4 regions of the Pseudoalteromonas sp. McH1-7 genome follow, and region 2 is predicted to be linked to each of the others. Evidence: predicted binding sites of a transcription regulator. Region 2 holds the regulator's gene; each other region holds the start of a gene.
The links. The regulator LexA, encoded in region 2, represses DNA repair genes until DNA is damaged. The targets are predictions, from matches to a motif close to TACTGTATNNNNATACAGTA.
Positions count from the first base shown of each region.

Region 1: the regulator LexA is predicted to act here: its motif matches at 3,104-3,123, upstream of ruvC (crossover junction endodeoxyribonuclease RuvC).
Region 3: the regulator LexA is predicted to act here: its motif matches at 1,757-1,776, upstream of dinB (DNA polymerase IV).
Region 4: the regulator LexA is predicted to act here: its motif matches at 2,626-2,645, upstream of recN (DNA repair protein RecN).

Region 1 covers NZ_JABWPQ010000011.1:5,511-10,229, forward strand. Annotated here, with positions in the region: gene ruvB (Holliday junction branch migration DNA helicase RuvB) at 917-1,921, opposite strand; gene ruvA (Holliday junction branch migration protein RuvA) at 1,924-2,541, opposite strand; gene ruvC (crossover junction endodeoxyribonuclease RuvC) at 2,544-3,065, opposite strand; gene aspS (aspartate--tRNA ligase) at 3,188-4,719, opposite strand, start outside.
Region 2 covers NZ_JABWPQ010000034.1:100-4,818, reverse strand. Annotated here, with positions in the region: gene HUZ36_RS19685 (cytochrome c oxidase assembly protein) at 1-52, opposite strand, end outside; gene ctaD (cytochrome c oxidase subunit I) at 52-1,626, opposite strand; gene coxB (cytochrome c oxidase subunit II) at 1,626-2,768, opposite strand; gene lexA (transcriptional repressor LexA) at 3,118-3,732, opposite strand; rRNA gene rrf (5S ribosomal RNA) at 4,553-4,666, opposite strand.
Region 3 covers NZ_JABWPQ010000037.1:20,819-25,537, forward strand. Annotated here, with positions in the region: gene HUZ36_RS20425 (carbon starvation CstA family protein) at 1-583, opposite strand, end outside; gene dinB (DNA polymerase IV) at 694-1,749, opposite strand; gene HUZ36_RS20435 (aldo/keto reductase) at 1,971-3,023, shown strand; gene HUZ36_RS20440 (NUDIX hydrolase) at 3,105-3,617, shown strand; gene HUZ36_RS20445 (hypothetical protein) at 3,691-4,380, shown strand; gene HUZ36_RS20450 (LabA-like NYN domain-containing protein) at 4,421-4,719, shown strand, end outside.
Region 4 covers NZ_JABWPQ010000006.1:338-5,056, forward strand. Annotated here, with positions in the region: gene HUZ36_RS05795 (MBL fold metallo-hydrolase) at 96-845, shown strand; gene recN (DNA repair protein RecN) at 927-2,603, opposite strand; gene HUZ36_RS05805 (hypothetical protein) at 2,712-3,299, opposite strand; gene nadK (NAD(+) kinase) at 3,361-4,245, opposite strand; gene HUZ36_RS05815 (HrcA family transcriptional regulator) at 4,336-4,719, shown strand, end outside.

The sequences.
Region 1 (4,719 bases), on a different contig from region 2:
ACCCTGTACTGAGCGAGCAGCTGAAGTTTCAGCAAGCACAGTTACTTGCAATAGGATTCTGATTTTTCGTATTGCTTAGATGGAACACTTTGCGGATAAAACCCAAAGTTGATCATCTGTTCCCTGGATTACTTCCTTCAACTTGTTGTTTTGCCCGCATTTATGTGCGGGCTTTTTTTTGCCAAAAATTCAGAGCTCAATTCTAATACCAATTATCTTAATTAAGTGATCTATTTTGAGGCGAGAAAACCTTGTTGATAACCCACTCATATGCCCTGCTATCATCAACGTACCAGCCAATCAAGGTAAGATAAAAGGTTTACGATTTAACCTGAGGTCTGGATAAGGAATGCTCCAACTCATTGTTGCTAAATCACAACTTAGTTTTTTCCTTATCTAGCCAGAGAGTTTTAGGGAAAACACCACTCCCGCGTCCTGCTCTCGCTAAAGTACCTACATCCTGTAGGCAAGGCGAATTTACGCACCAATAGCTAGCAGTTAGCGCTAAAACTGGATGCTAGAAAGGCATTAATTATCCGCAGCTCAGGTTATTTAGTTGTTTCACATAGCAAATTTTAATGTCGGTGGTATTAATCTTTCTCCGTCATATCGAGCTAGCATTAAAACAAATTTGGGTTAATCTACATTGCTGAATTAGATTAACCATGTCGTCATGAACCTTGCTTGAATTGTCAGGAAATGAATAGCCTGAGCTTACGCTTTGAAATGATAGGGGATTTGCGCGGCTATTCATGTTAGAGAGAAAACGGCCACGTAAAGTAATGCATAAATAACTTAGGGCTTGAATAAAGAATTACTGAGTGCAGGTTCGCTATTTGCTAGGGAATAACAGGTGAGAAACATCGCCGTTCCTTCACCTCATTATGTCAAGATATCTGCTTAGCCCAAAGCTAAATTACTCAGGCTTAGACAAATCAAAATGCAAATACGCTTTATCTGAAACAATACGCCCTCTTGGCGTACGTTGAATAAAACCTTGTTGGATCAAAAATGGTTCAATGACATCTTCGATGGTCTCTTTTTCTTCTCCGATTGCCGCCGCGAGGTTATCGAGCCCCACCGGGCCACCGGTAAACTTTTCAATGATTGCCAGCAGATATTTGCGATCCATATAATCAAATCCGCATTTATCAACATCAACCATATCCAGTGCTAAGTGGGCAATCTCTTCAGTGATAGAGCCATCCCCTTTTACTTCAGCAAAGTCTCTGACTCGACGCAATAAACGATTTGCGATCCGTGGTGTACCTCGCGCACGACGAGCAACTTCTGTCGCACCAGATTCGGTGATCTCTAGATTTAAGTGATACGCTGAGCGAGTAACAATCGAAGATAAGTCTGCAACCGAGTAAAACTCTAAACGCTGTACAATGCCAAAACGGTCTCTCAATGGTGAGGTCAAAGAACCAGCGCGTGTCGTAGCCCCTACTAGAGTAAAAGGCGGTAAATCCAGTTTAATTGAACGTGCAGCTGGACCTTCTCCTATCATGATGTCCAATTGGTAATCTTCCATCGCAGGATAAAGAATTTCTTCCACCTGAGGGCTTAAACGATGGATCTCATCAATAAATAACACATCACCTTCTTCAAGGTTAGTCAGTAACGCAGCAAGATCACCTGCCTTTTCAAGCACCGGCCCAGAGGTAGTTTTAATATTGACCTCAAGCTCGTTTGCAACAATGTTCGCAAGCGTCGTTTTCCCTAAACCTGGCGGGCCAAAAATCAGTAAGTGGTCTAACGCTTCTTGCCTTGAGCGCGCTGCTGCAATAAAGATTTCCATTTGCTTTTTAACATGCGGCTGACCGGTATAATCGTTTAGTAATTTAGGCCTAATCGCCCTATCTACTACGTCTTCATTACCTTGGATCTCAGGCTCAATTAATCTATCTGCTTCAATCATAGTTACATCATCGATTTAAGAGCATCTTTGATGATACTCTCTGTCGTCATGCCTTCTTTGTTCACGGCTTTTACCGCTTTTTGTGCTTGAACTTGTTTATACCCTAATGCCATTAATGCCGCAATCGCTTCATCTGACGGGGTGTCGCTTACCGTTGGGTTTTCTTGCGGAGCAAGTACAGCAGCATCACTAAATGGTGTGAGCAAGTCATTGCCAAAGTCTTTTAACTTGTCTTTCATCTCAAGTACTAAACGCTCAGCGGTCTTCTTACCAACACCTGGAATTTTAACCAAAGTTGTCGCATCACCTTGATTAACACAACTAACGAATTGCTCTGCCGACATGCCCGATAAAATCGCAAGCCCAAGTTTGGGTCCTACGCCATTTGCTTTAATTAAGGTTCTAAACAGCGCTCGTGCTATCTTACTATTAAAACCAAATAACAATTGTGCGTCTTCACGAACGACAAAATGGGTAAACACCGAGACTGCTTCTCCCACATTTGGTAGCTCGTAAAAGCAGGTCATTGGCATTTGCACTTCGTACCCAACACCTGCAACGTCGATTAGTATTTCTGGAGGCTGTTTTTCTAACAGTGTACCGCTTAACTTTCCAATCATAGTTATCTTAACCTTCCTCTTACTGTTTTACGTGCGGCTCCGGCCATCTTTATTAAATTTTGCCTTGAGTGGGCATGACAAATTGCTACAGCTAAGGCATCAGCGGCGTCAGCTTGAGGCGTGCCTGGCAGCTTTAGAATGCGCTTAACCATCTCTTGTACTTGGTTTTTATCTGCGCCACCTGTCCCTGCAACCGCTTGTTTAATTTGCCTTGCAGAATACTCGCTGACATTAACCGACTGCATTGTCGCTGCCACGATGGCCGCTCCTCGGGCTTGACCAAGCTTTAGCGCAGAGCTTGGGTTGTGTGCAACAAACACTTGTTCAATTGCAAAATCACTAGGCGAAAACTGCTCTATCAGTTGGGTGATCCCTTGATAGATCATTTTTAAGCGGATGGGAAATTCATGTTCACCCACTTTAATGCAGCCGCTTCCCAAATATTGGAACTTTGCGCCCTGGTGAGCAATCACGCCATATCCAGTAAATCGTGAACCCGGATCAATTCCTAAAATGACAGCCAAAAGCATTGTCTCTTTGTTTTTTGGTTATAATGCCAAAATACTGTATAGATTACCAGTTATAAGCTAGTACATAAGATCAAAAAAGGCGACCTTAGTCGCCTGTTTATATTTGTGCTGAAATGTTATTCGTCTGCATTTTGCTCGGCAAGCTGCTTTTCAACTGAAATAGCAAGCTCTTTAAGTGCATCTGGGTTTGCAGGGCTTGGCGCATCAGTCATCAAACATGATGCCTGAGTTGTTTTCGGGAATGCAATCACATCACGAATATTATCTGTGCCACACAGTAACATCACCAAACGATCAAGACCAAACGCAAGGCCGGCATGTGGTGGAGTGCCATATTTTAGTGCATCCAATAAGAAGCCAAACTTCTCTTGCTGCTCAGCTTCTTCAATACCTAAAATTCTAAAGGCAGCCTGCTGCATTTCATTGTTGTGGATACGAACCGAACCGCCACCAACTTCATAGCCATTAAGTACCATATCATAAGCATCAGAAAGCGTACCTGCTGGGTTTGCTTCAAGCTCTGCCGCACTGACGCCTTTCGGTGCTGTAAATGGATGGTGCACAGCGTGTAAGTTACCTTCGTCGTCTTCTTCAAACATAGGGAAGTCAACAACCCAAAGTGGTGCCCACTTTGATAAGTCTGTAATTTCTAAATCAAGACCAATCTTAAGGCGTAGCGCGCCCATGGCTTCGTTTACAGTATTACGCTTGTCTGCGCCAAATAGAATAATGTCACCTGTGTTTGCGCCTGTGCGCTCAAGCAGTGCATTGATCACTTCTTCGTTCAAGAACTTAGCAATTGGCGACTGTACGCCTTCGATACCAGCATCACGGTCGTTCACTTTCATCCATGCTAAGCCTTTAGCGCCATAGATGCCTACAAATTTAGTGTACTCATCAATTTGCTTACGAGAAAGTTGTGCCCCACCAGGTACGGATAGCACAGCTACACGACCTTTTTCGTCATTTGCAGGGCCACTTAGTACTTTAAACTCAACATCTTTTACAATGTCAGCGACATCGATCAGTTCAAGTGGATTACGTAAATCTGGTTTATCTGAACCATATTTACTCATCGCTTCGCTGTAAGGCATCACTGGAAACTCGCCTAAGTCAACGTCTAAGAAAGATTGCCACATTTCGCGAACCATCTTCTCTGTAACGCCACGTACTTGGTCTGAACTCATAAATGACGTTTCGATATCGATCTGAGTGAATTCTGGCTGGCGGTCTGCACGCAAATCTTCGTCACGGAAACACTTAACGATTTGGTAGTAACGATCAAAACCAGACATCATCAACAACTGTTTAAATAGCTGCGGTGACTGAGGCAACGCGTAAAAGCTGCCTTTATGCACACGGCTAGGCACTAAGTAATCACGTGCGCCTTCAGGTGTTGCTTTTGTCAGTACTGGTGTTTCGATATCTAAAAATTCGTTTTCATCTAAGAAGCGACGAACGAAACTACTAGCTTTTGCACGCATTTTGATGCGGTCGCTCATTTCAAGACGACGTAGGTCTAAGTAGCGATATTTAAGACGACGCTCTTCCGAGTTTTGTTGGTTAAAATCAAGCGGTAAAGGCTCTGAACGATTGATGATCGTCAGACCCGTACCGAGTATTTCAACTTCACCTGTCGCCATGTCTT
Region 2 (4,719 bases):
ACATGCCCAGAGTCAGCAGTAGAAGCTTTCTAAGGAGGCGTCCATGTTGCATTACTTGACCTCCGGTGGAGTAGAAAATGTATGATATGGCGCAGGTGATGGTACTTCCCACTCAAGGCCTTCAGCTCCATCCCACACTTTACCGGGCACCTGCTCACCTCCTTTGGCACACTTATACACAACAGCCACGAATAATAGTTGTGATAAACCAAAAGCAAAGCCACCAATGCTGATAATGGCATTAAAATCAGCGAACTGAAGTGCATAATCAGGTATTCGTCGAGGCATTCCTGCCAAGCCAACAAAGTGCATGGGAAAAAACAATACATTGACACTCACAAGAGATAGCCAAAAGTGCAGTTTTGCTAGTTTGATATCAAACATGTTGCCAGTCCATTTCGGCAGCCAATAATAAGCAGCAGCCATAATAGAGAACACGGCACCTGTTACTAGCACATAATGGAAGTGTGCAACGACAAAGTAGGTATCGTGATATTGAAAATCAGCAGGCGTAATCGCTAACATAAGTCCGGAAAAGCCACCTATCGTGAATAGCACAATAAAAGCGATAGAAAAGAGCATGGGTACTTCAAAGCTGATTGCCCCTCGCCACATAGTCGCGACCCAATTAAATACTTTTACCCCTGTAGGTACAGAAATCAACATTGTCGCATACATAAAGAAAAGCTCACCTGCTAGCGGCATTCCTGTCGTGAACATATGATGAGCCCACACAACAAAAGAAAGTAAAGCAATCGAGGCTGTGGCGTATACCATTGAAGCATAGCCAAATAGTTTCTTTCTAGAAAAGGTAGGCACTATCGTGGAGATAATCCCAAAGGCGGGTAGTATCATAATATATACTTCAGGGTGACCAAAGAACCAGAATATGTGTTGAAACATAACAGGATCACCACCACCTGCGGCATCAAAAAAGCTCGTACCGAAGAACTTATCAGTTAACACCATGGTGACAGCACCAGCCAAAACAGGCATAACTGCAATTAGTAAAAATGCAGTTATAAGCCAAGTCCATACAAATAGTGGTAGCTTCATCCATGTCATACCTGGCGCTCGAAGGTTCACTATAGTAACGATGACATTAATAGCGCCCATTATTGAGCTTATCCCCATTATATGAACTGAAAATACAAAAAACGCCGTATTATCATTACTGTAGGTTGTAGATAGTGGTGCGTAAAAAGTCCATCCAAAAGCAGGCCCCCCTCCTTCTAGAAACAAAGACATGAGCAAAATGGCAAACGCAAAAGGTAAGATCCAGAAGCTCCAGTTATTCATTCTTGGAAGCGCCATGTCTGGAGCTCCGATCATCATCGGGATCATCCAATTGGCAAGCCCCGTAAATGCCGGCATCACTGCACCAAATACCATGATCAAGCCGTGAACGGTCGTCATTTGGTTAAAAAAATGCGGATCGACTAACTGTAATCCTGGCTGAAATAGTTCAGCCCGTATCACCATCGCCATTGCACCACCAATCAAAAACATGGTCAGTGAGAATAATAGGTAAAGCGTGCCGATATCTTTATGATTGGTTGTAAAAAGCCAGCGTTTTAGGCCTTTAGGAGTTCCATGATTTGAATGTTCTTCTACTATAGCACTCATTACTTGGCCTCCTCTAAGGCATCAATTTCTTGCTGAATTTGACTCGGCTGGATCACCTCTCCTGTGTCATTACCCCAGCTATTCCTTTTATAAGTGATGACTCCTGCAATTTGTTTAATCGTTAATTGCTTTGCAAATGCTTGCATAGCAGTACCAGGACGACCAAGCAGAAGGATGTCAATGTGTGGTTTAAGATCACCTATAACAACTTCACTCCCCTTCATAGCGGGGAAGACGCCAGGTAAGCCAAGCCCAGTTGGCTGGTGACAAGCAGCACAATATGCCATGTAGGTTTGTTCGCCGACCTCCATTAACTCTTCTTTCGATAAAATTTGCTCTGCCACCGCCTGTGATTCTGCTGCAGCTTTTGCTTTGGCGGCTTTAGCATCATCGAGCCACACCTCAAAGTTTTCAGGGCTTACAGCTTCTACCACCACAGGCATAAATCCGTGATCTTTTCCACAGAGCTCTGCGCATTGCCCTCTGTAGATTCCTTCCTCATTAACTTTGGTCCATGCTTCATTGATAAAGCCCGGATTAGCGTCTTTCTTAACAGCAAAATCAGGTACCCACCATGAGTGAATAACGTCATCTGACGTCATTAAAAAGCGAACTTTCCTATCAGTTGGGATCACTAAATGGTTATCAACTTCCAAAAGATAATTGTCATTTTTATCTTGCAGATCATTGATTTCATCTCTTGATGTAGATAGTAAAGAGTAAAATTCAACATCATGTCCCATATACTCGTAATGCCACTTCCACTGTGAACCTGTTACCTTAATAGTTAGATCAGCTTTGCTTGTATCTTCCATCGCAATAAGCGTTTTCGTAGCTGGGATAGCCATTCCTATCAGTATCAGAAAGGGGATTGTGGTCCAAAGAATTTCAACTTTAGTACTTTCGTGAAATTGAGCTGCGACAGCCCCTGTTGATTTACGGTGCTTGAGTAATGCCCAGAACATCACTCCAAACACTATAACTCCTATCACACAACATATAAGGAAAATAGTCATGTGGAGCTCATATACTTGATGGCTAATGTCTGTTACGCCCTGCCTCATATTGTAATCACTATTCGCAAGTGATGGCATGACGATTAGCACGGTGACAAATGCTACAACTAATCGACAAATTTTCATTTGACGTCTCCTTCAAGGCAGCGCTTAGCCCCTTTTGTTATTATCGGATGACTGTCATATTGTCTATTGGTACATAGACTTACTGCACGACTCTTAACCAAATAGTCAAGAAATTTACAAAACGCAAGATTTTAGGAAAAGATGCCAGTTAGAAGTGTTTTTATAGCTATGAACTAATAAATGTAAGAAGGCAAAGTATTATGTAGAATTATCAAAGTAGTAAACTAACCTAAGAGTAGCTATATTTGACCCCAGCCGAGGGCAATATTAGCAATACTTTAGATAAGCAATAAAAAAGGCGTTTATCTAGAGCGTAACACCATTTAATTAGTGCTACGCTCAACTTAAGTTACATCCAGTCGGCGTTTCTGATGACACCCACTGCAAGCCCTTCAATAGAAAAGTTCTGATGTTCAAGATCAACCTCAATAGCTTGAAACTCTTCATTTTCTGCATGAAGTAAAATCTTTTTGCCTTTTTTCTCTAGGCGCTTAACTGTCACGTCTTCCTCTACACGCGCCACTATTACTTGACCATTATCAGCTACCTGAGTCTTATGCACAGCAAGCAAATCCCCATCCATGATCCCAATGTTCTTCATGCTCATACCACTAACCCTAAGTAAATAGTCCGCATGAGGCTTAAAGAAGCTAGCATCTACATTGAAATGACTTTCAACGTGTTGTTCTGCAAGAATGGGTTCTCCAGCAGCTACCCTGCCGATGATTGGCAACCCTAACTGTTCTGGTTCATCCTCAACCAACCTAATACCTCGACTAGCTCCAGGAACCATTTCTATAACCCCCTTCTTGGCAAGTGCTTTAAGGTGCTCCTCTGCTGCATTTGCACTTTTAAAGCCTAACGCATCAGCGATTTCAGCTCTAGTCGGGGGCATGCCAGTATCCTTAATGAATACTTTAATCAGTTCAAAGACTTGCTCTTGTCGTTTAGTTAAAGGTCGCATCAACTGGTATTCCATACAGTATTATATTTACTGTAAGTATATACAGCTGAGAAAAAATCGCAATGTTTGTTTATTCTTATAAATTAAGTTTACAGCCTTAGTAAGGTATGTAAAAAATCCAATAAAGAGAAAGAGTTAAATTTACTTTCCTTAAGGAAAGTAAATTATAAGCTGATAGATAAGTCGAAGAGAGAAGTTTTAAGTAGAGCAACGTCAAAACTGAGTAAGGAGTTTTCTCAAACCCTCGGCGGGTAAACCGCCTCCTACCAGTGCAGCACTTTATTGATATTGTGGTGGGAGCGAGTTTACCTCATGATGTTACAAAGTAGGATGTTTTATTCTTTTTGTTTGATAGACCTAACAGCTCGGCGGGTAAACCGCCTCCTACCAGTGCAGCACTATGTTGATGTTGTGGTGGGAGCGAGTTTACCTCGCGAGGTGTTGATTGCTTTGTAATGTGTTGATTGCTTTTCGAGGTGTTGATTATCTTGTGAGATTTTCTTTTCAAATCCCACATAGCAAAAAACCCGTCGCATTGCTGCAACGGGTTTCTCTAATAAGGCCCTGGCTCGCTACGAAGTAGGATGTTCTACTTTCACATGGGAAGCCCACACTATCATTGACCGGGGCCGACCCTTCGCGGGGCTCGCCTTCGGCTGTTTTGTTTCACTTCTGAGTTTGGGTGACAAGAAACCGAAGTAACGCTTCCAGTTCGAGGAAGTGAGCGCATGGATACGCGAAGGGGAAATACTACATGGAAGTACTTTACTACAAATGCAAAAAACCCGTCGCATTGCTGCAACGGGTTTCTCTAATAAGGCCCTGACGATGTTCTACTTTCACATGGGAAGCCCACACTATCATCGACGCTGTTTTGTTTCACTTCTGAGTTCGGCATGGGGTCAGGTGGTTCCAAAACGCTATGGTCATCAGGAAATTCTGTTCATTAATGAAGTATCCTTCATTAATATAAATCTGGAAAAAGCT
Region 3 (4,719 bases), on a different contig from region 2:
CAATAACTCCGATAATACACAGCGGCACTAGCGGCACTTTTCGTTTTAGCAATTGACCGATGATAAGCGCTACAACAATAGCCGACCAAGCTGGGAATACCGCATTAGGATTACCCACAAAAGAGTTTGCAATCACCACGCCGAATACTGCATTAACCATGAGCAGTACAAGGAAGACCACAATCATAAACAATGAACGAGTACGCTTACCGATGACGCTTTCTGACAGCGCCCCCATCGATTTACCTTTATGGCGAGCACTTGCCCATAGCGCGCCCATATCATGAACACCAGCAAAAAATATAGTGCCAAATACAACCCAAAGCACCGCTGGCACCCAGCCCCAATAAACAGCAATAGCAGGACCAACAATGGGTGCCGCACCTGCGACTGAAGTAAAGTGATGCCCCCATAGTACCACTTTATTCGTCGGTACATAGTCAACACCATCTTCCAATTCATGAGCTGGCGTGACAAAGTTGTCATCCATTTTAAAGATTTTTTCAGCAATAAATTTGGAATAGACAAACCATCCAAATAACATCCCTATAATGCCGAAAAGTACGATCATTATGGATTGCATAATGCTTACCTCTTGTTGTTGTTTTAATTACACGCACATTGCGTGATTAGTTTGTTCCACGACAACTTCGAAGCTAGCATAAAATAAATTATTTGCAGTTATCTTTTAGTCTAACCATCAAAAAGCCCAAGCTGTGCTTGATCACCCGGTTTTTCATTTAAACCAATATGCAACCCTATCAGACGAACTGGTTTAAATTTTTGCCGTGACATAGCTTCCACCAGCAGCTCTTCAAAAATGGCCAGATCAATATGTTGATATTGGCACTCTTTCGTAGTTTGAGTGAAATCGTAAAATTTCACTTTCACACCAAGCTTATTAAATCCACGTGTTAGATAAGGCTGTGCTCGGCGTGTAAGCTCTGGCAAGAGCTTTTCTGTGATGACCTGCTTAAGCGTAGCTAGGTCGAGCGTGTCTTCTGCAAAAGTAGTCTCAACACCCACAGACTTACGCACCCGGTCAGTCTCAACCCGGCGCTCATCTATGCCTTGGCAGCGTCGCCACAACACAGTGCCAAACTTACCAAATGACTGGCGTAATTGCGCTTCAGATAGCGCTTTAACATCATTCCCATATTCAAGCCCCATCGCAAGAAGCTTCTGTTGCGTCACTTTGCCTACACCAGGGATCTTTTTAAGGGGCAACGCATCAATAAAAGCGCTTACTTGGTGAGGGGGAATAACGCACAGACCATTGGGTTTGTTTTCATCGCTGGCAATTTTAGCCAAAAACTTAATCGGTGCGATCCCAGCAGAAGCGGTTAAACCTGTTTCTTTGAATATGTCTGCTCGAATTTGTTCAGCAATAAGGGTCGCACTACCACAACATAGCTCGCAGTCTGTAACATCAAGATAAGCTTCATCCAAAGACAATGGCTCAATAAGCGGCGTATAGCGAGAAAAGATAGCTCGAATTTGCTGTGAAATTGCTTTGTATACGTCCATTCTTCCAGGGACTATGACTAGCTGCGGGCAGAGTTTTTTCGCTTGATAATTCGACATAGCAGAGCGCACCCCATATTGCCGGGCAATATAATTTGCCGTCGATAGTACCCCACGGTGACTTCGTCCACCGATAGCCATAGGTACTTTTGCAAGCTCTGGATTATCACGCATTTCTACCGAGGCGTAGAACGCGTCCATATCAATATGAATAAATTTACGCACGCCAAAACACTGTCTAAATAAACAGTGTTTATTATGTGCTAATTTTGCAACTGTTGCAATCTTGAACATAGGTCACAATGATCTGGACTATACTTGTGTGGATGTCTGTTGCAAGTTGCACTGCAAAACAGAGATAATGCTAACAATATCAATACAGTTCAAAGCACTAGATCCGTTACTTTGGCTATATTTAATCATTCAGTAATTAATCAGGAGCCTGCATGAAGTACTCACGACTTGGTAGTAGCCCACTTGAAGTTTCACGCATTTGTCTTGGAAGCATGACTTGGGGCGTACAAAACAACCAGCATGATGCCGACGAGCAGATCAATTATGCACTAAGCCGTGGTATTAACTTCATTGATACCGCTGAAATGTATGCAGTTCCCCCATCACCAGATACCTATGGTAAAACCGAGGCTATCATAGGTAACTGGCTAAAACGCCATCAAGAAAAGCGCGAAAAGCTCGTTGTTGCAACAAAAATTGCAGGTGCTGGCTTACCTTGGATCCGTGAAGGTAATGCCATTACAGGTAAGGCCGTGATCCAAGCCGTAGACGATTCTTTAGCGCGCCTAAATACCGACTACATAGACCTGTATCAGTTACATTGGCCAAATCGCACCTCCCCGCACTTTGGTAAGCAATGGCCTGGTATGTTGCCACTCACAGCTCTTAACAGTGATGAAGAACGTGAGGGGATGTTAGATATTTTAGAGGGGCTAGCAACATGTATTCAAGCCGGAAAAATTAACCATTGGGGCCTTTCAGATGATACGCCATGGGGAATTCACACCTACCTTAACTTGGCCAAACAACACAATTTGCCAAAGCCTGTCTCTATTCAAAATGAATTTAGCTTGTTACACGCAAAGGATTGGCCATACCTCATTGAGAGCTGTGTGAACGAAGATATTGCCTATTTACCTTGGTCACCGCTTGCCAGCGGAATGCTAAGTGGTAAGTATTTAGGCGGCGCAAGACCCGAAGGCAGCCGCTGGACTTTGGTACAACGACAGGGCTTATTCAGAGACACGCAATTAGCTCAAGAAGCCGTTGCCAAATATGTAGACATTGCCAACGAATTCAATATGACCTCGGCTCAGCTGGCACTGGCATGGTGCAACCAAGTCGATGGCGTGACTTCAACCATAATTGGCGCTACGACCATGGCACAACTTAAAGAAAATATTCACGCGTTTGAAACTCCCTTGTGTGCAGAAGCCTTAGCAGAGATTGATACTGTATTCAAAGCGTATCCAGCACCATTTTAGACCATCCAATCGCGATACGCTGAGGCTTAGCGTATCGCCTTATCACACTATCCTTAAATATCTAGATTGAAGTTAAACCCCATGCAGAACCTTAATACTACTCCAGCCATTCCACTTCAGGGTACTTGTTTTACCAGAAAAACCGCTCGCGCTATCGTCCTTAGGGGTAGTGATATTTTACTGCTTTACACCAAGCGTTATGACGATTACACCCTACCAGGTGGTGGCGTCGACGAGGGTGAAAGCTTAGAAGCAGCATTGGAGCGCGAGCTAAAAGAAGAAACGGGTGCAGTATCCATCACAGGGGTGACGCCGTTTGGCCGCTATGAAGAGTACCGCCCTTGGTATAAACCCGATCATGACAATATACATATAATCTCTTATTGCTATGTTTGTGAGATTTGTGGCGAATTTGATACCCCTACCATGGAGGATTATGAACACGCCAATGGTATGAAACCGGTGTGGATCAATATAAACCAAGCCATCGCGCATAACGAAGCAAAACTCAATGATGCGAATAACAAAGGGATGTCCGTTTTACGTGAACTCACCTTGCTAAAACATATTTCCGCACAATTAGTCACAGATTAATTTGCCTATTGAGGGAACAATTAAGCCTTTATTAAACTCTAACCCCGCACGACTCAAGGATTTAATAAGAATAATGCGGCTGCTCCAAAACAACCTGATTAGTTTCACCATCATCGGCTCTATTTTGCTGCATCTACTGCTCGGGTGGTACCTGCAGCAAAGTACCTACGTCCCCTCAAAGCCGTTGCCAATTAAAGCAATGAAAACCTATTTGGTTATTGAGCCTACTAAGCCTAAGTCGGAGCCTGTTAAGACCCCGGCGATCACTGAAGATAAGCCAGTAAAAGAGTTAAAACCAACACAGCTGGACAACACGGTTGAAGTATCAACAGCGACACAAGTAGAACCAACAAAGCCAGCGGTTGAAAATACAACCAAGCACGAGGCCAAAACGGCCGTCACCACGCAAGCTAAAAAGCTAGATCATCGAAAAGCAATCTCGCAATTTCGCCAGCAACTTTTAGAGCGCTCGGCCAGTGATAGTGTTCTTAGCCCAAATCAAGCAAAGCCGCAGCGGATCACCGTGCCTAAAAGGCATCAAACTACCGCTGCGAGCATGCAAAGAGAACAACTCGAGTCTACGCCTCAATACACCGTCTACCGCGAAAATGGCCTGTGTTATGCTGAGGTTAGACCCGATCCGAGTATTCCGACACCGGAGGGGTTAAATAAGAATTGGCGTACTGCGCCCCGCCCTTGCGATGGCGGAGCCATTAAAAAAGCCTATGATGCCGCGATGACTAAATGGCTAAACAAGCGCTAATCTTGCTATCATAAAGCAAACCTATTGCTAAGAGTCCGTTATGGAAAAAGTCACCATTTTAGTCGATGCTCAAAATGTTTATTACACCACCAAGCAAGCCTACCAAACGGGCTTTGACTATAATGCGTTTTGGCGCAAAGCAACGGCTGATCGCGAGGTATATCAAGCCATTGCCTATTCCAGCGAACGAGGTGATGATAAACAAAGACAGTTCCAGAATATCTTACGAGCAATAGGCTTTGAGGTGAAATTAAAGCCTTATATTCAACGTGCCGATGGATCAGCGAAGTGTGATTGGGACGTTGGCATTACAATAGATGCGATGGAGTGCGCAGCAAA
Region 4 (4,719 bases), on a different contig from region 2:
GTATTAAGGCTGATTTGGTATTATAGTATGGTTTTTTTATAATGCTCACACTATACTCCGTACAAAAAAGAATAGAAAGGAATGAAAAATAACAAATGCAAAAATTCAGAATAACTAAAAACTTGTACCTCTATCAATTTCCACCATTTGAAGGGGATCATGTTGGCTATAATATTTATGCTTTTATTGAAGACAACACGGCTATGCTCCTTGATACCGGATTTGAAGCACATGGAAAAGCTGTTCATGAAGATCTAAACAGCCAGGGTATTAATATTACGCAGGTATTATTCTCTCATTTCCACCCGGATCATATCTCTGGTCTGCCAGCGCTTGCAATGCCAGAACTATATGGAAATCACCATTATAAAAATACACTAAATAAATATATAGATAAAACTAAGCATCATTATTTTGAGGGGCTCAACGAGCTTAATGAAAACTCGGTTTTGCATTTCGGTGAGTTCGATTTTAAATTTGAGTTTATTTCTGGGCATGTGGAGTGTGGTTTGTATACCATCATCAATGATAAATACATCCACGTAGCTGATGACATTATGACGTCAAATAAATCTGAAGCACTTTTGCCAGCTGTTCATATTAGTGGCGCACAAGCACATTTTGATTCTCTTGAAAAATTAAAAAGCTACGCTGAGCTAACGTTACTACTCTCCCATGGAAATCCAATTTCTGGAGCGGAGCAAGTTTTAACCGAAATATCTCAAAGACAAAGTTATCTAAAGGCATTGGCTCAAAGTGAATCACCACTTAGCCTAGAAAAGGCCATAGCCAAATGCACAACTCAGTTTTTACATACAGAGTGGCATAACTACGTATATCGTTAGTCATGCCACACAATGCAAAGTTACCGCTGCACTTATTCTCCAGTTATCTTTATGATAAATCGTTCAAGTCAAAAGTGGCATTCACGCACTTTGTACTTGTAATAGTTCCTTTGCACTCGCTCTTGTTGTATCACTTATTCTATCGCCACCGATTAATCTGGCGATCTCATCGATACGTTCGTTATGTGCCATCGGCGTCATTTTGGTAAAGGTTTCACCATTCTCAACTCGCTTTGCGACAAAAAATTGGTTGTGACCACTGCACGCTACTTGTGGTAAGTGCGTAACGCAGATTACTTGTGTAGACTGGCCAAGTTGGCGCAGTAATTTACCTACTGTTGCCGCTGTCGGCCCAGAGATACCGACGTCCACCTCATCGAAAATCAAAGTAGGGGTGGTGACGCGTGTTGCGATAATAACTTGTATGGCTAGGCTGATCCGCGATAGCTCTCCACCTGAGGCGACTTTCCCCATAGGCTGTAAAGGCTGTCCAGGGTTTGTAGAGACATAAAACTCAATGTGATCATATCCAAGTGGACTCGGCTTTCCACCTAGGTTAGGTGTTAACTGGATCTCAAACTGGCCATCGCCCATTGCAAGTTCTTCCATACTCGCAGAGATACGCTCGTTAAGAGATGCACTGGCCTGCTGGCGACTTTGGCTTAATCCATGAGCAGCTTGGTTGTAGGCGTTAATCGCTTCAGCTATTTCTTCTTCTAGCGCATCGAGTCTTGCGGAGTCAGAGGTAATAGACTCAAGTTCATGTTGCAGTGCTTGGTGATGTTGATAGAGCAACTCAGGCTGAACTTGATGTTTTCTTGCCAAATCTAAGGCTTGTGAAAGTCTATCTTCTAGCTCCTGTAGTCGCATCGGATCTTGCTCAACTGAGTCGGAATAACTGCGGATCTCTCTACTGGCTTCTTCTACTTGAACTGCTGCTTCATCAAGCACTTGCGCAATGTTTTCAAGGGTTTTATCAAAGCTGGTAAGTTCAGAAAATACTTGAGCGCTTTGCTGTAGTTGCGATAATACAGTCTGCTCGTCATTTTCATATAGACGAGATAATTCGCGATGGCACTGTTCTAAAATTGTTTGGCTATGACTTAGGCGTGAATGTTCACTCTCAATATCTTCATATTCACCTTCTTGTAAAGCAAACTCATCAAGCTCAGCGACTTGATATTCAAGAAGTTGTTTTTTTGCTGCTTGTGCCTGTTGTGACTTTTGAAGATCGACATATTCTTTTTGTAGCTTGTGATAGTGACTATATTGTCCCTTAACTGCTTGCAAGAGCGTGGTGTGATTAGCATAAGCATCTAGTAACTGTAACTGATATTCAGGCTTCAATAACAACTGATGAGCATGCTGCCCATGAATAGCAATTAGGTGCTGCCCAAGCTCTTTTTGTTGACCAACCGTGACAGGTGAGCCGTTGATATAGCTTTTACTGCGCCCATTTTTACTGATCACTCTACGAAGAATACATTCATTTTCTTCATTTTCTAGCATATGTTCGGTAAGAAAACGCTTAGCTGCTGGGAGCTGAGACACATCAAACTGAGCTGATATATCGGCTTTTTCACTGCCCGGACGGATTGCTGCAGGATCAGCTCGCTCGCCAAGACAAAGAGAAAGCGCATCAATAGCGATAGATTTACCAGCGCCTGTTTCACCAGTTATTGCGGTCATACCGCAATGCCAGTCGATATTTAGCGCACTAACAATAGCAAAATTTTGTATATTCAGAGCCAAAAGCATACTGTACACCTTAACAAATGATCACTGTTAATTTATACAGTATTTGGGTGTTTAGCAACTTATATCATAAAATTTCTTTCAGATATTAAGCGACACTATTAAGTGTATTCAGCTGAGTGCGCGCTCTTTCATAGCCGGAGCTGATTGTTTTTGTTGCGTCGGTGGTTCTGGCGCTTCCACTGCTGGGTTCTGGATGTTTTCGGCTTCATCATCTTGCAAAGTAGTGGGGGTGTCTGGTGTTTGAATACGTGCAATGAGTGCAGGTAAAATCTCACGATAAAAATCGCGATTATATGCGATCCCTGCGTTTGGCAACTCTGCAACAAAATATTGTAGCTGTTCGGCAAGTAAATCTATATTGCCGTTTTGTCTGCACTTATTTAACTCGTTCGTGACTGAATAAATGAATAGTTCACTGACTTTTTCGAGTTGAGCGAGGTTTTCCTCAGAGTGCGGTTGCACAACAAAAAAATTACCGACAATTGCATTGATCTGCGGGGCATATTTGGGCCGCAAGATCTTTGCTTCTACAAACTCTGCTACTTTCTGTTTAAAGTGGTTGCTTATTACTTTAAGACGGTCATTAAAGGCCTTTTTTTCAGCTTCACGGGCTTTTCTTCTATTGTTTTCAATCACTAAATACACGGAGAGTATAGTGATAAGCAGCGCTAATGTGAAAAATACAACGTAAGCCATTTTATTATTTTTTACCTAATTTAGAAAATTAACCAAGGTTATTTTGCGTAACTTTATGTACTTAGTAAAGCCTACTGCCCCAATTTAATTTCTGCCTAAGAACATTGTAGTAGGAGTAACACTTAGGATGGATAAGTCTAAGCTTTTTCTCTGCTTTTTTTATAACCACTTCATCTCCGGGCAAGACTGCAAGTACTACATGGCTATCACAACTTACCTGTAAGCTATCGGTATTTTCCAAGCTCAACTTTAATTTAACTTCTTTGTCAGCATCAACAACAAGTGGCCGGCTAGACAGTGTATGGGGAAACATGGGAACCAATGACATGGCATTAAGCTCGGGTGTCAAAATAGGCCCGCCACCGGATAATGAGTAAGCCGTCGACCCCGTTGGTGTGGATACTATCAGACCATCGGAACGTTGAGAAAACACAAAATCATCGTCGATGAAGGCTTCAAACTCAATCATGTGCGCGACTTTGTCAGCATGAAGCACCGCCTCATTCATTGCTAAATTTGCACTTTTGAGTTGGTCATGCCTGTATACGGAAACTTCTAATAAAAACCTGGACTCTTCAATAAATTGACCACTTAGTACCGCTTCTAACTGCGCTTCAAACCCTTCGGGGTTGAGATCAGTTAAAAAACCGAGGTTTCCTCTATTCACCCCTATCACAGCAACATCAAAGCGAGCAAGTACCCTTGCTGCACCTAACATATTACCGTCGCCACCTACAACAATTGCCAAATCGCAGCGTTTTCCTAATTCAACTAATTCGACAACACACGTTTCATCTAGGGTTTTAATCTGATCAGCGACACGATCTTCAACGAGTACTTCATATCCTAATGCTTGCAAAAAAGTATAAAGTCGTTGTAAGGTCGTTCCCGCACCCTCATGGTTGGGTTTGCCAATTAAGCCGATAGTGTTAAACGTGGTCGTCATTCAGTCATTTGTCCTTGATATTTTTATAGCAAGATTATCTTAAAAGCGTAGTGCTTGAAACTGACAATTGACACCCATATTAAAATATTTATGAAACTGAATCCTAGAGATGAACAAATTCTGTGCGCGGTTATGCGTCATTACTGTAATGGTGATGGCCAACCTGTTGCATCAAGCAAAATTGCACAGCAAGATGGGCTTTCTATTTGCTCTGCTACTGTACGCAATTCGATGGCACGCCTTGAAAATAAGGGCTTATTATATTCACCGCATACTTCAGCTGGACGCGTACCGACGGATCAAGGGGTAAAATTTTGGTTACAAGAGTTTTTCCCACTGACTGACGTGGCTGTACATTGGCAACCTGACCAGTCAGCGATTGTTTCGTTTGCCCATTTACTAAGCCAAAACTTTCAGGTCTGTTGCTGCGTTGGTTTACCACAAGTTAGCAGCAAGCAGATGTTTCGTGTAGAA